3 regions of the Moritella sp. 28 genome follow, and region 3 is predicted to be linked to each of the others. Evidence: predicted binding sites of a transcription regulator. Region 3 holds the regulator's gene; each other region holds the start of a gene.
What was found. Region 3 encodes sigma-54, which starts transcription at its own class of promoters, with help from an activator protein. Its sites were predicted from a motif close to GTTGGCACGNNNNTNGNNT; they were not measured.
Positions count from the first base shown of each region.

Region 1 (3,290 bases), 1.6 Mb from region 3:
GCTAATTGCATAATTTGAACGGATCTGACTGGTTTTATGTACCACATTTGCCTGTATTTCCCTGATACACGAAGGACTGATTTGTGGTGACGCTACTTGCCAAATAGTGACGGTATCGGTAAGTGCGCGATGGCCATAATAGTTGTCGTATGCCTGCAATCGCAAATACTGCTGTGTGTGTTCCTGTACCCTAAATGCACCACTACCGACGATAGCCGTGGTTGCGTTAAGCTGAGAGTAAGGTTGAATTGAGTACTTAACATCAGCAACGAGTCCTGCAAATCCAGGGTCTGGTTGATCTAATTGAAAATCGATACAGAGCGGGTTTATCGCTGATATATGGATGACATGTGCCAGTTCAGTTTTGTATGTCGCTAATCGTTTTAGGCGATTAAATAATTCCGCTATCTTATCGGCATTAATGGTACTGCCGTCATGAAAGGTAAGCGCTGGGCGCAGATAGAATCGCCAGCGCTGTAACTCTGCGTTGTAAACCCAGTGGTGGGCTAGTTGGGGGCTGATAACTCCGTTCTTATCGCACTGTACCAGGCAGCAATAAACCTGGCGTAACAAGAAACGTTCGCTGTTTCTTAATGCAATATGCGGAAGTAGGGCTGAAAAAGAACGCGCGTAAGTCAGTTGAATGTGTAATCGACCTTCACGTTGTACCGCGCCAGAGGTGTTTTGCAGCAATTGCCCAAATAACAGTTGATCATGGTCGATAAGCGCCAGTGCTTTCTCGTATTTACCTACGGCGATCATCTGCTGCGCTAGTTCTGCTTTCAGCTCATCGACAGCATAAACGAGATAGAGCCGAGAACGTTGGTTACGGCCTGCTTTTGGTGTCCATTCTAACCAGCGTAAATCACGCATCTCGTTTAATAAGGTACGGCAATGTCGGGAACTGGTAAACATTACTTCAGCCACTTCATGCAGGGTGATCGCTATTTCTTGCTTAACACCTAACTTACTTAACCGAGAGAAATACAGCATTTTCTTATCATTGTTCAAAACGGGCACCATATCGTCATCTTGACTTCCTTGTTTAGTGAGGAAATCGGGTAAAAAAGACATTATAGGTAAGATTACGACTTTAACCGGAAGTAAACAATATAATTCAATCTGTTTTTTACTTCCCTTTATTGGGTGATACTTACCTCAGTGCTTAAACAAACAGAGGAATTAACATGCTAGAGATAATCAAGAAAATATTACTAAATACATCAAGTAATGCACTTACTGAGTATTATCAGTCTCGGTTGAAAACAAGTAACAGTGCCGTTGAAGTAGAAGCGATTCTTAGCATGGAGTCGTTAATGACATTTAGTGAGGAAGAAGATCAGCAACGTGACGGGGTTAAATGAGAATCGAACATGTGGCGATTTGGTGCAAAGATCTGGAAGAAATGAAACATTTTTACACGCACTTTTTTAATGCTACAAGTAATGAAAAATACGAAAACCGGACCAAAGGTTTTCGTTCTTATTTTTGACTCTGTCAGGTGGTCCGCGTATCAAGTTGATGGATTCGGTTTTAATATCTCCATCTGCTACCCCTTGTTGCATGTCAGTATTTTTTACACCTAATAAACCGATAACGATATGCCGTTCTTGAAATTCACTAAAGTGACATAAAAACAGTAGGTTGCTGGTATTGGAATGATACGTGCTTAAAGTAGTTTAGTGCTGATTTATATTTCACATAATTCTCAAGCAATATTTTAGGAGATCTGAATATGAAAATTAAAAAGATCGCAAGTTTCTTACGGAACTCTATTGTTGTAGTCAGTTTGTGCGGCATGGCAGCCACTGCTATGGCAACTATCATTGATTTCGAAGATGTTGCTGTTACTCATAATACACACTTAATTGTTAACAGTTTTATAGCCAATGATTTCGTGCTTTCCAGAGATGGGAACGGCCATATTGATCTTGGTAATGATGAGGTGTTGTATACAAACAACGGCACACAGGTTGCTTTTGTGCATAATGGGTCTTTTACCATCAATGTGGATTCTATTTCCGAAGACACGTTTGAGATTTCCCAGTTTGACGGTGCGGAGTTTTGGAGAGACGGACAGGCAAATGCAAGCGCAATAACACTCGATGGTATTACTGACCTAGGGATTAATGTCTCAGAAAATTTTGTGTTGGACGGTATTTTTGATGGCCGTAACGGCGTTGATGACTTTGAACTATTTACAGTCTCTAATGCCTTTCAAAATTTAGTTCATGCTGAATTTTCTGGCGGTGGAGCAGCCTTCTCTATTGATAACATCATCGGTTATACCGCTAGTGAAGTTCCTGAGCCATCTATCTTGTTTCTTTTAGGTATTGGCATCGTATTTTTTGCTGCAGGGCGTAGAAAAATACGCATAACGGATTAACTGATTTTTATGCCTTTATCACCTTTGCTATAAATTAAAATAATAATAGAATCAGTTGTATATTTGTCATTGTTAATTATTAACCGGACTTGAAAATAAATAACAGGAACGCACATTATCTTAGTGTCGATTTTAATATCCGATTGATGTGGGAATCGAGATGACCTGCTATACAAATGTTATATTCTAAAAGGGCTGTTCATGATAAACCTATTTAAAGTTACCTTGATCACAAATCTATTGGCTGCTTTAGCTGTATTCGTTCTCTTTAAGTATGTCGATGCTTTTGCTTCAACAACTCTTATAGATTACCTGCATTTTTAGGTTCTATCCTGGGTTGGATCTTCTCGTCCACGGTTAAAATCAAGAACAGAAAATATGGAATTATCTCTGTTCTCAGATTTAGATCACTATTTAGCATACTCATCAAAGTCTAACCTAAATAAATACATAAACCATGATGTTACGCCTAGGTTTTAATGGTGTAAGCGATAGAAGTTTAAGTGCATTTAAAGTTTAGCGCTGTTTAATCTATTCAGACATCCAAAACCAAAAGGCGACACAATAATTGACATGCCCATATCAATGCTCGCCTTTGTTAGCTTAAATACGCAGCTCTAGACCTACATACCTCATTTATTCTTTACCGAATACGCTGTTTTCTTGCTCAAGTACGCGGACAAAGGTAGTTCGTTTGTTTAGCTCGAAGCCATTCTTAGTATGAATACGTTTATGACATTTAATGAGGACGAAGAGCCGAAAAATGAGGAATCAAAATAAGAATTGAACATGTAGCTGTGGGTGTTAAACGCGACCGGGTCGACAGTTGATGGTTATAAATAAATATGTATTTAATGCTATGTTAACGAAAATAAATAGGCAATATTTTATCAATTAAAAAATA
Region 1 is NZ_CP056121.1:3,777,850-3,781,139, reverse strand. Features, by position in the region: gene HWV02_RS16690 (SgrR family transcriptional regulator) at 1-1,023, opposite strand, end outside; gene HWV02_RS16685 (hypothetical protein) at 1,188-1,364, shown strand; gene HWV02_RS23050 (VOC family protein) at 1,361-1,492, shown strand; gene HWV02_RS16675 (PEP-CTERM sorting domain-containing protein) at 1,736-2,386, shown strand.
Region 1: the regulator sigma-54 is predicted to act here: its motif matches at 1,653-1,671, upstream of HWV02_RS16675 (PEP-CTERM sorting domain-containing protein).

Region 2 (3,290 bases), 2.2 Mb from region 3:
GTCTTTTTTAAATAATATCAGTCCTTTGCTTTAAAACTAAGCAGTTGGGTTGATATTTAGATCTTCTGACGGACCGAAGAATTCAAAATGGACATTTTCAGCCGGGATCCCTAATTTTGGTGCGAAGCCATTCATTGCTTGCATGAAAGGTTTTGGACCTAAGAAATAGAATTCTACATCACGATCATCACCGATTTTGTCTTCAAGCATGGCTAAGTTGATGAAACCTGTTGCATCTGGTTTACATTCTGATGTTGCATCACTGTAAACGAAGTAGGGTTTGATGTTTTCGTTTTCAGCTGCAAGGTTTGTTACATGGTCACGGAATGCATGTACCTTGGTGTTCATTGCTGCATGAATAAAGTGAATAGGGCGGTCTGTGCCTTTTAAGCTATTTAGCATGCTTATTGCTGGAGTAATACCAACGCCACCTGTTACCAGTACAACCGGTTTGTTGTTGTCTTTTAGGATGAAGTCGCCCGCAGGTGCTAATACGTGCAGTGTGTCACCCGCTTGAATACGATCGTGTAGGTAGTTCGATACGGCGCCACCTTCTTCACGTTTAACACTGATACGTAAGTACTCTGAGTTTGGTGAATCAGATAAACTGTATTGACGACGTGTTTCTTCACCATCAATGTTTAATACTAAGCCCAAAAATTGACCCGGTGTGAATGAAGGCGCTGGTTCACCATCGGTTGGCGTCAGGTAGAATGACATAATGTTATCGCTTTCAGCTGCTTTTGTAGTTACTCTAAATTCACGTTCACCACGCCACATGCCTTTTTCTTCTTCATTAGCAGAGTAAACAGCTTCTTCTGCCCCGATAAGTAGGTCAGCGAGTTGCCAGTATGCAAGTCCCCAAGCATCAATAACCTCATCTGTAGCGGCATCACCTAAAACAGCTTTGATCGCTTTTAATAAACATTCGCCAACAATTTCATAATGCGCAGGTTGAATATCAAGAACAACATGTTTATTTACAATTACACTTACCGCTTTTTCTAATACTGAAAGATTGTCAATATTAGCTGCATAAGCAACAAGTGCATTAGCTAATGCTTTAGGCTGAGCATTACCTGCTTGGTTTTTTTGGTTGAAGAAACGCTTTACTTCTGGATATTCTCTAAACATCAAAGGATAAAAATGCGCTGTAATATCATTGGCATGAACAGAAACAGCAGGGACAGTCGCTTTGATAATATCAATAGTGTGTTGCGTTAACATATTAGCTACCTTGTATAGGTTAGTGAAATAAATTGATCTACATCAATCTTTATGTTTGTTCTATTGCAGTAGTCGTGCCAAGTTTTTAAGTTGTTGTTTTTAATTGGTTTATTGTTTTTACTATGAGTTCGTTGTTATTATGACACGCGTATTTAGTTGTCAATAACACAACGCGGTGTCCAAATGACAACTGCATGTGTGTGAACTAAATGGAATTAAGTTTAATGTTCACCCGGTTTACCTTGTTGCCTGAAATTGCTAAGATGTTGTTCATAAAGGAGTTAAGATGAAATTGAATGTTACAGATGGCATCGAATTACTTTCTCTAGAGGAAGGTGATTCTTTAACTATATTAAATTTAGTTGAATCCAGTCGACCCCAATTAGGGATGTATCTCTATTGGGTTGATGGCGTCCGAGATGAAGTATCCGCTCATAAATACATAGTAGAACGTTTACATAGTGGCTTGCCAGGTTCTCGATGGTTTAAAATAAAATTCAATGCACAAGTTTGTGGTGTCTTTGCTATTAAGTCTATTTCAACTGAGAGTGGTGTTGCTGAGGTCGGCTATTGGCTATCACATGCTGTGCATGGTAATGGAATCATGATTAAAATCATTGCCCATTTACCTTCTTTTTTGTTAGAGAGTACTGATGCAAAAATAATTGAATTTAGGTGTCTTGAAAAGAATATTGCGAGTATTAGTGTGGCAAAAAAATCGGGTGCGGAGTTAGTGGGTTCAATACCTAACTACATGAATGCAGGTAATGAAAATCAGGACTTACATATATACCAGCTGCAATTACAAGCCTGACATATAATAATAGGTATCACGCATCGATAATTTAAGCGCTAATAACCACCTGTAATGGTTGACTTACTTTGCTTTGGCCGGATACCTCATACAGCGAAGGAACAAAATGAAATTGATAATTAGAGACGTTCAAAAAGAAGATTCACAAGGAATCATCAACATATTGAACCCTATCGTAGAGGCTGGTCTTTATACGATTCTCGACACAACCTTTTCACTTGAAGAGGAAGAAAAATTTGTCCAGGACTTCCCTGAAAGAGGGGTCTTTAATGTTGCAGTCGGCTTAGAAGAATCAAACGTTGTAGGCTTTCAAAACGTAGAACCTTTTGCAACGTATACCCATGCCTTTGATCATGTTGGCATCATCGGCACCTATGTTGATAGTAGCTATAGAAGACAGGGGATTGCATCCAGCTTATTTAACGCCACGTTTGAACGAGCAAGATCCAAAGGTTATGAGAAATTGTTTGCTTATGTTCGGAATGATAACCAAGATGCATTGGCAACGTATCTAAAACAGGGGTTTGAAGTTATTGGCATAGCTAAAAAACACGCTAAGATAGATGGTAAATATATAGATGAAGTGCTTATAGAAAAACTCTTGTAGGGTAATTTTAAAGTTTGGACTCAATTATTGTTGAGTTCAATTATTAACCTTCCTCAATGACAGAGGAAGGTTTCGTTATTGACTTAAGACTTGCAAAGCTCGGCAACGACTTTCAATCGACGGGTTGGTTCTGCGACAAACGGATTGGTTTTATCCCACGCGTAACCCGCTAAAATCGAACAGATCATTTGTTTGATCTTCGGATTAGGATTTTCGTGTAAAACCACATCTTGGAATTCACCACTATACCAGCCTTCAACATAACAACGGAATGCGTTAACACCGGTCATGAGCGTATCTGAATACTCCGTTTGCCAATTAACGGTTTCATTGTTGAACTGTTTTATCAATAAGTCAGTTGCAAGCTCAGCTGATTTCATCGCAATCGTCACACCAGACGAGAATACCGGATCTAAAAACTCACCCGCATTACCAAGCAAAGCATAATGGCGATCAAACAACTTAGTCACGTTAGCAGAGTAACCCATGATAGAGCCACAAGCGTTAGGGTAGTTTGCTTGTGCAAGTAACGCCGCTAGGTTGTGTTCTTCTTTGGCTAATTGCTTTAACGCTTCAATGTGGTCATCAGGATAGTTGGCAAAGAATTCTGGTTCACCTACTACACCAAACGAGCAACTTCCA
Region 2 is NZ_CP056121.1:2,389,753-2,393,042, forward strand. Features, by position in the region: gene hmpA (NO-inducible flavohemoprotein) at 37-1,227, opposite strand; gene HWV02_RS10675 (GNAT family N-acetyltransferase) at 1,514-2,041, shown strand; gene HWV02_RS10680 (GNAT family N-acetyltransferase) at 2,148-2,648, shown strand; gene HWV02_RS10685 (NAD(P)/FAD-dependent oxidoreductase) at 2,732-3,290, opposite strand, start outside.
Region 2: the regulator sigma-54 is predicted to act here: its motif matches at 1,291-1,309, upstream of hmpA (NO-inducible flavohemoprotein).

Region 3 (3,290 bases):
CACTATTTTCACTCCTGAAGACAACAAAACTAATTAGAGTAGATGAATTCATATGGCACGTTTAAAAGTATCACACTTAGCAAAAAGTTATAACAAACGAAAAGTTGTGTCAGATGTGAGTCTCGAAGTTGAATCAGGCCAAATTGTTGGTTTACTCGGGCCTAATGGCGCAGGTAAAACCACCACCTTTTATATGGTAGTTGGCTTGGTTAAGCGAGATCATGGACAAATCTTCATTGATGACCAAGAATTAACGCATGAGCCAATGCATATTCGTGCACAACAAGGTATTGGTTACTTACCCCAAGAAGCGTCTATTTTTCGTCGTTTATCGGTAACGAAAAATATCATGGCAATCTTAGAGTTACGAACTGAACTCACGCGTTTCGAACGTGAAGAAAAGTTAGAAGAATTATTAGAAGAGTTCCATATCACCCATATTCGCGATAGTTTAGGCATGAGCTTATCGGGTGGTGAACGCCGCCGTGTTGAGATTGCCCGCGCGCTTGCGGCAGATCCAAAGTTTATTTTATTAGATGAACCTTTTGCTGGCGTTGATCCAATCTCGGTAGGTGATATTAAAAAAATTATTCAACATCTGCGCGATCGTGGTTTAGGGGTATTAATTACCGACCATAACGTACGTGAGACACTCGATGTATGTGAACACTCTTATATTGTGAGCCATGGACATTTGATCGCATCTGGTACTTCTGAAGAGATTTTATCCAACGAAAAAGTGAAAGAAGTATACCTTGGTGATCAATTCCGACTATAGTTTGATATTGATACGTTACCGCATTTAAGGAAGAGAGAGTAGTCGTTAGATGAAGCCATCATTACAACTTCGTATGAGTCAATCTCTGGCAATGACGCCACAGTTGCAACAAGCGATTCGATTATTACAATTATCGACCTTGGAGTTACAACAAGAGATTCAAGAAGCATTAGACAGTAATCCGCTACTGGAACAAGAAGATCCCAACACAGCTCAAGCAAACGATACAGAAAGTAGTGATGAGCATAATCCAAATAATAACGACACAGTTACCGATGCCAGCCAAATAGAAGTTAGTGATGCGCTCGCCAGTGAAGCCATGCCAGATGAATTGCCTAATGACAGTAATTGGGATGATGTCTATACCCCTCAAATACAGACTCACAGCAGTGCGGGTAGCAGTATTGATGGTTTAGACCAAGTCTATCAAGGTGAGACCAGCGAAGGCTTATACGAGCATCTCATGTGGCAAATGGAATTAACCCCATTTTCTGACACTGATCGTGCTATTGCCGTTGCGATTATTGATGGCATTGATGATCATGGCTACCTTAATCAGACTTGTGAAGACATCCTGTCTAGCGTCAATAACGGTCACCAAGAACTTAGCGACAGTAGTAAAGAAAATAGTGAAGAGCAAGTTGAATTAGACGAAATAGAAGCAGTATTAAAGCGTATTCAACATTTCGATCCCATCGGCGTTGCAGCGCGTTCATTACAAGAATGTTTATTGATCCAACTCCAGCATTTACCTAAAAACACACCTTGGTTAACAGAATGTCAGCAAATAATTCAGTCTCACATGGATTTATTAGGCAATCGCGACTACCGTCAATTAAGCCGTAAGACAAAATTAAAAGAACCACAGCTTAAAGAGATCATGCAATTAATTCAGAGTCTAGAACCCAGACCTGGCAATGTTATCGATCAGACTGAAGGGCTTTATGTAATTCCCGATGTTTTAGTAAAGAAAAAAAATAATCAGTGGGTAGTCGAGTTAAATCCTGACATTGTGCCAAGATTAAAAGTGAACAATGAATATTCAAACTTGTCGACAAGCAATCGTAGTAGCAGCGATGGGCAGTTTATTCGAACGCATGTACAAGAAGCTAAATGGTTTATTAAAAGCTTAGATAGCCGTAATGAAACCTTACTAAAAGTAACTAAAAGTATTGTTCAACGACAAATTGATTTTTTTGAGTATGGCGATGAAGCCATGAAACCTATGGTTTTAAATGATATTGCCGAAGAAGTGGAAATGCACGAGTCAACCATTTCACGAGTAACAACGCAGAAGTTTATGCATACACCACGTGGTATTTTTGAACTTAAGTTTTTCTTTTCAAGCCATGTAAGTACTGACAATGGCGGAGAATGTTCATCAACCGCTATTCGAGCATTAATAAAAAAATTGGTCGCGGCAGAAAATGTCATTAAACCATTAAGTGACAGCAAGATTGCTGATTTACTTGCTGATCAAGGTATCAAAGTGGCTAGACGTACGATTGCAAAATATCGGGAGGCACTAAGTATACCACCGTCTAATCAGCGTAAAAGCCTATTATAAGGCTAATCCAACCTTCATAGGGGAGACATATATGCAAATTAATTTAACCGGTAGACATGTAAACATTACAGACTCACTGAAAGATTATGTTGATAGCAAGTTTTCCAAATTAGAACGGCATTTTGATCATATAAACAATATCCATGTGATTTTAAATGTCGAAAAATTACTTCAAATTGCAGAAGCAAAAATACATTTAAATGGGGGGGAGATCTTTGCCGTGCATGAACACAATGACATGTATGCCGCAATTGATGGCTTACTGGATAAGCTCGATCGCCAAGTGATTAAGCATAAAGAGAAGTTGATTCGTCATTAATTTTAATCTCGCCACAGATAACCTAAAGGAAAACCACTTTTTCCTTTAGGTATTAATGCTTCTGACATAATTAAAACATATCATATCCAAATCAATTGCGGGATAATGAACCCATTATTTTATATCGCTGTGAGGATAAAAGATGAAATTAATAATAGTCAGCGGCCAGTCAGGATCTGGTAAATCAATTGCATTACGCGTGCTTGAAGATCTAGGCTACTATTGCGTAGATAACCTACCAGTAAAATTACTACCACAACTGCTAAAAACCTTAAATGACCAAACCGAAAAAGTGGCAGTGAGTATTGATGTCCGTAACTTACCGACAGAAAAAAAAGAATTAAACGACATAATTACAGAGTTAAGAACGAGCACCGATCTGACTAGTTTATTTCTTGATACTAACCAGTCAGTCCTTATCAAACGTTATAGTGAAACCAGACGCCTTCATCCGTTAACAAAAGATGAGCTATCTCTATCACAAGCGATTGAAATAGAAAAAAAACGATTAAGCCCTTTAGCGTTACTTGCTGATTTAAAAATCGATACTACTGAACTCAATATTCATGAACTCAGTGAACAGATTAAAGAACGTATTTTAGGAAAGAAAAACAACCAACTTGTCT
Region 3 is NZ_CP056121.1:233,929-237,218, reverse strand. Features, by position in the region: gene lptA (lipopolysaccharide transport periplasmic protein LptA) at 1-37, shown strand, start outside; gene lptB (LPS export ABC transporter ATP-binding protein) at 53-778, shown strand; gene HWV02_RS01090 (RNA polymerase factor sigma-54) at 828-2,345, shown strand; gene hpf (ribosome hibernation promoting factor) at 2,377-2,664, shown strand; gene rapZ (RNase adapter RapZ) at 2,807-3,290, shown strand, end outside.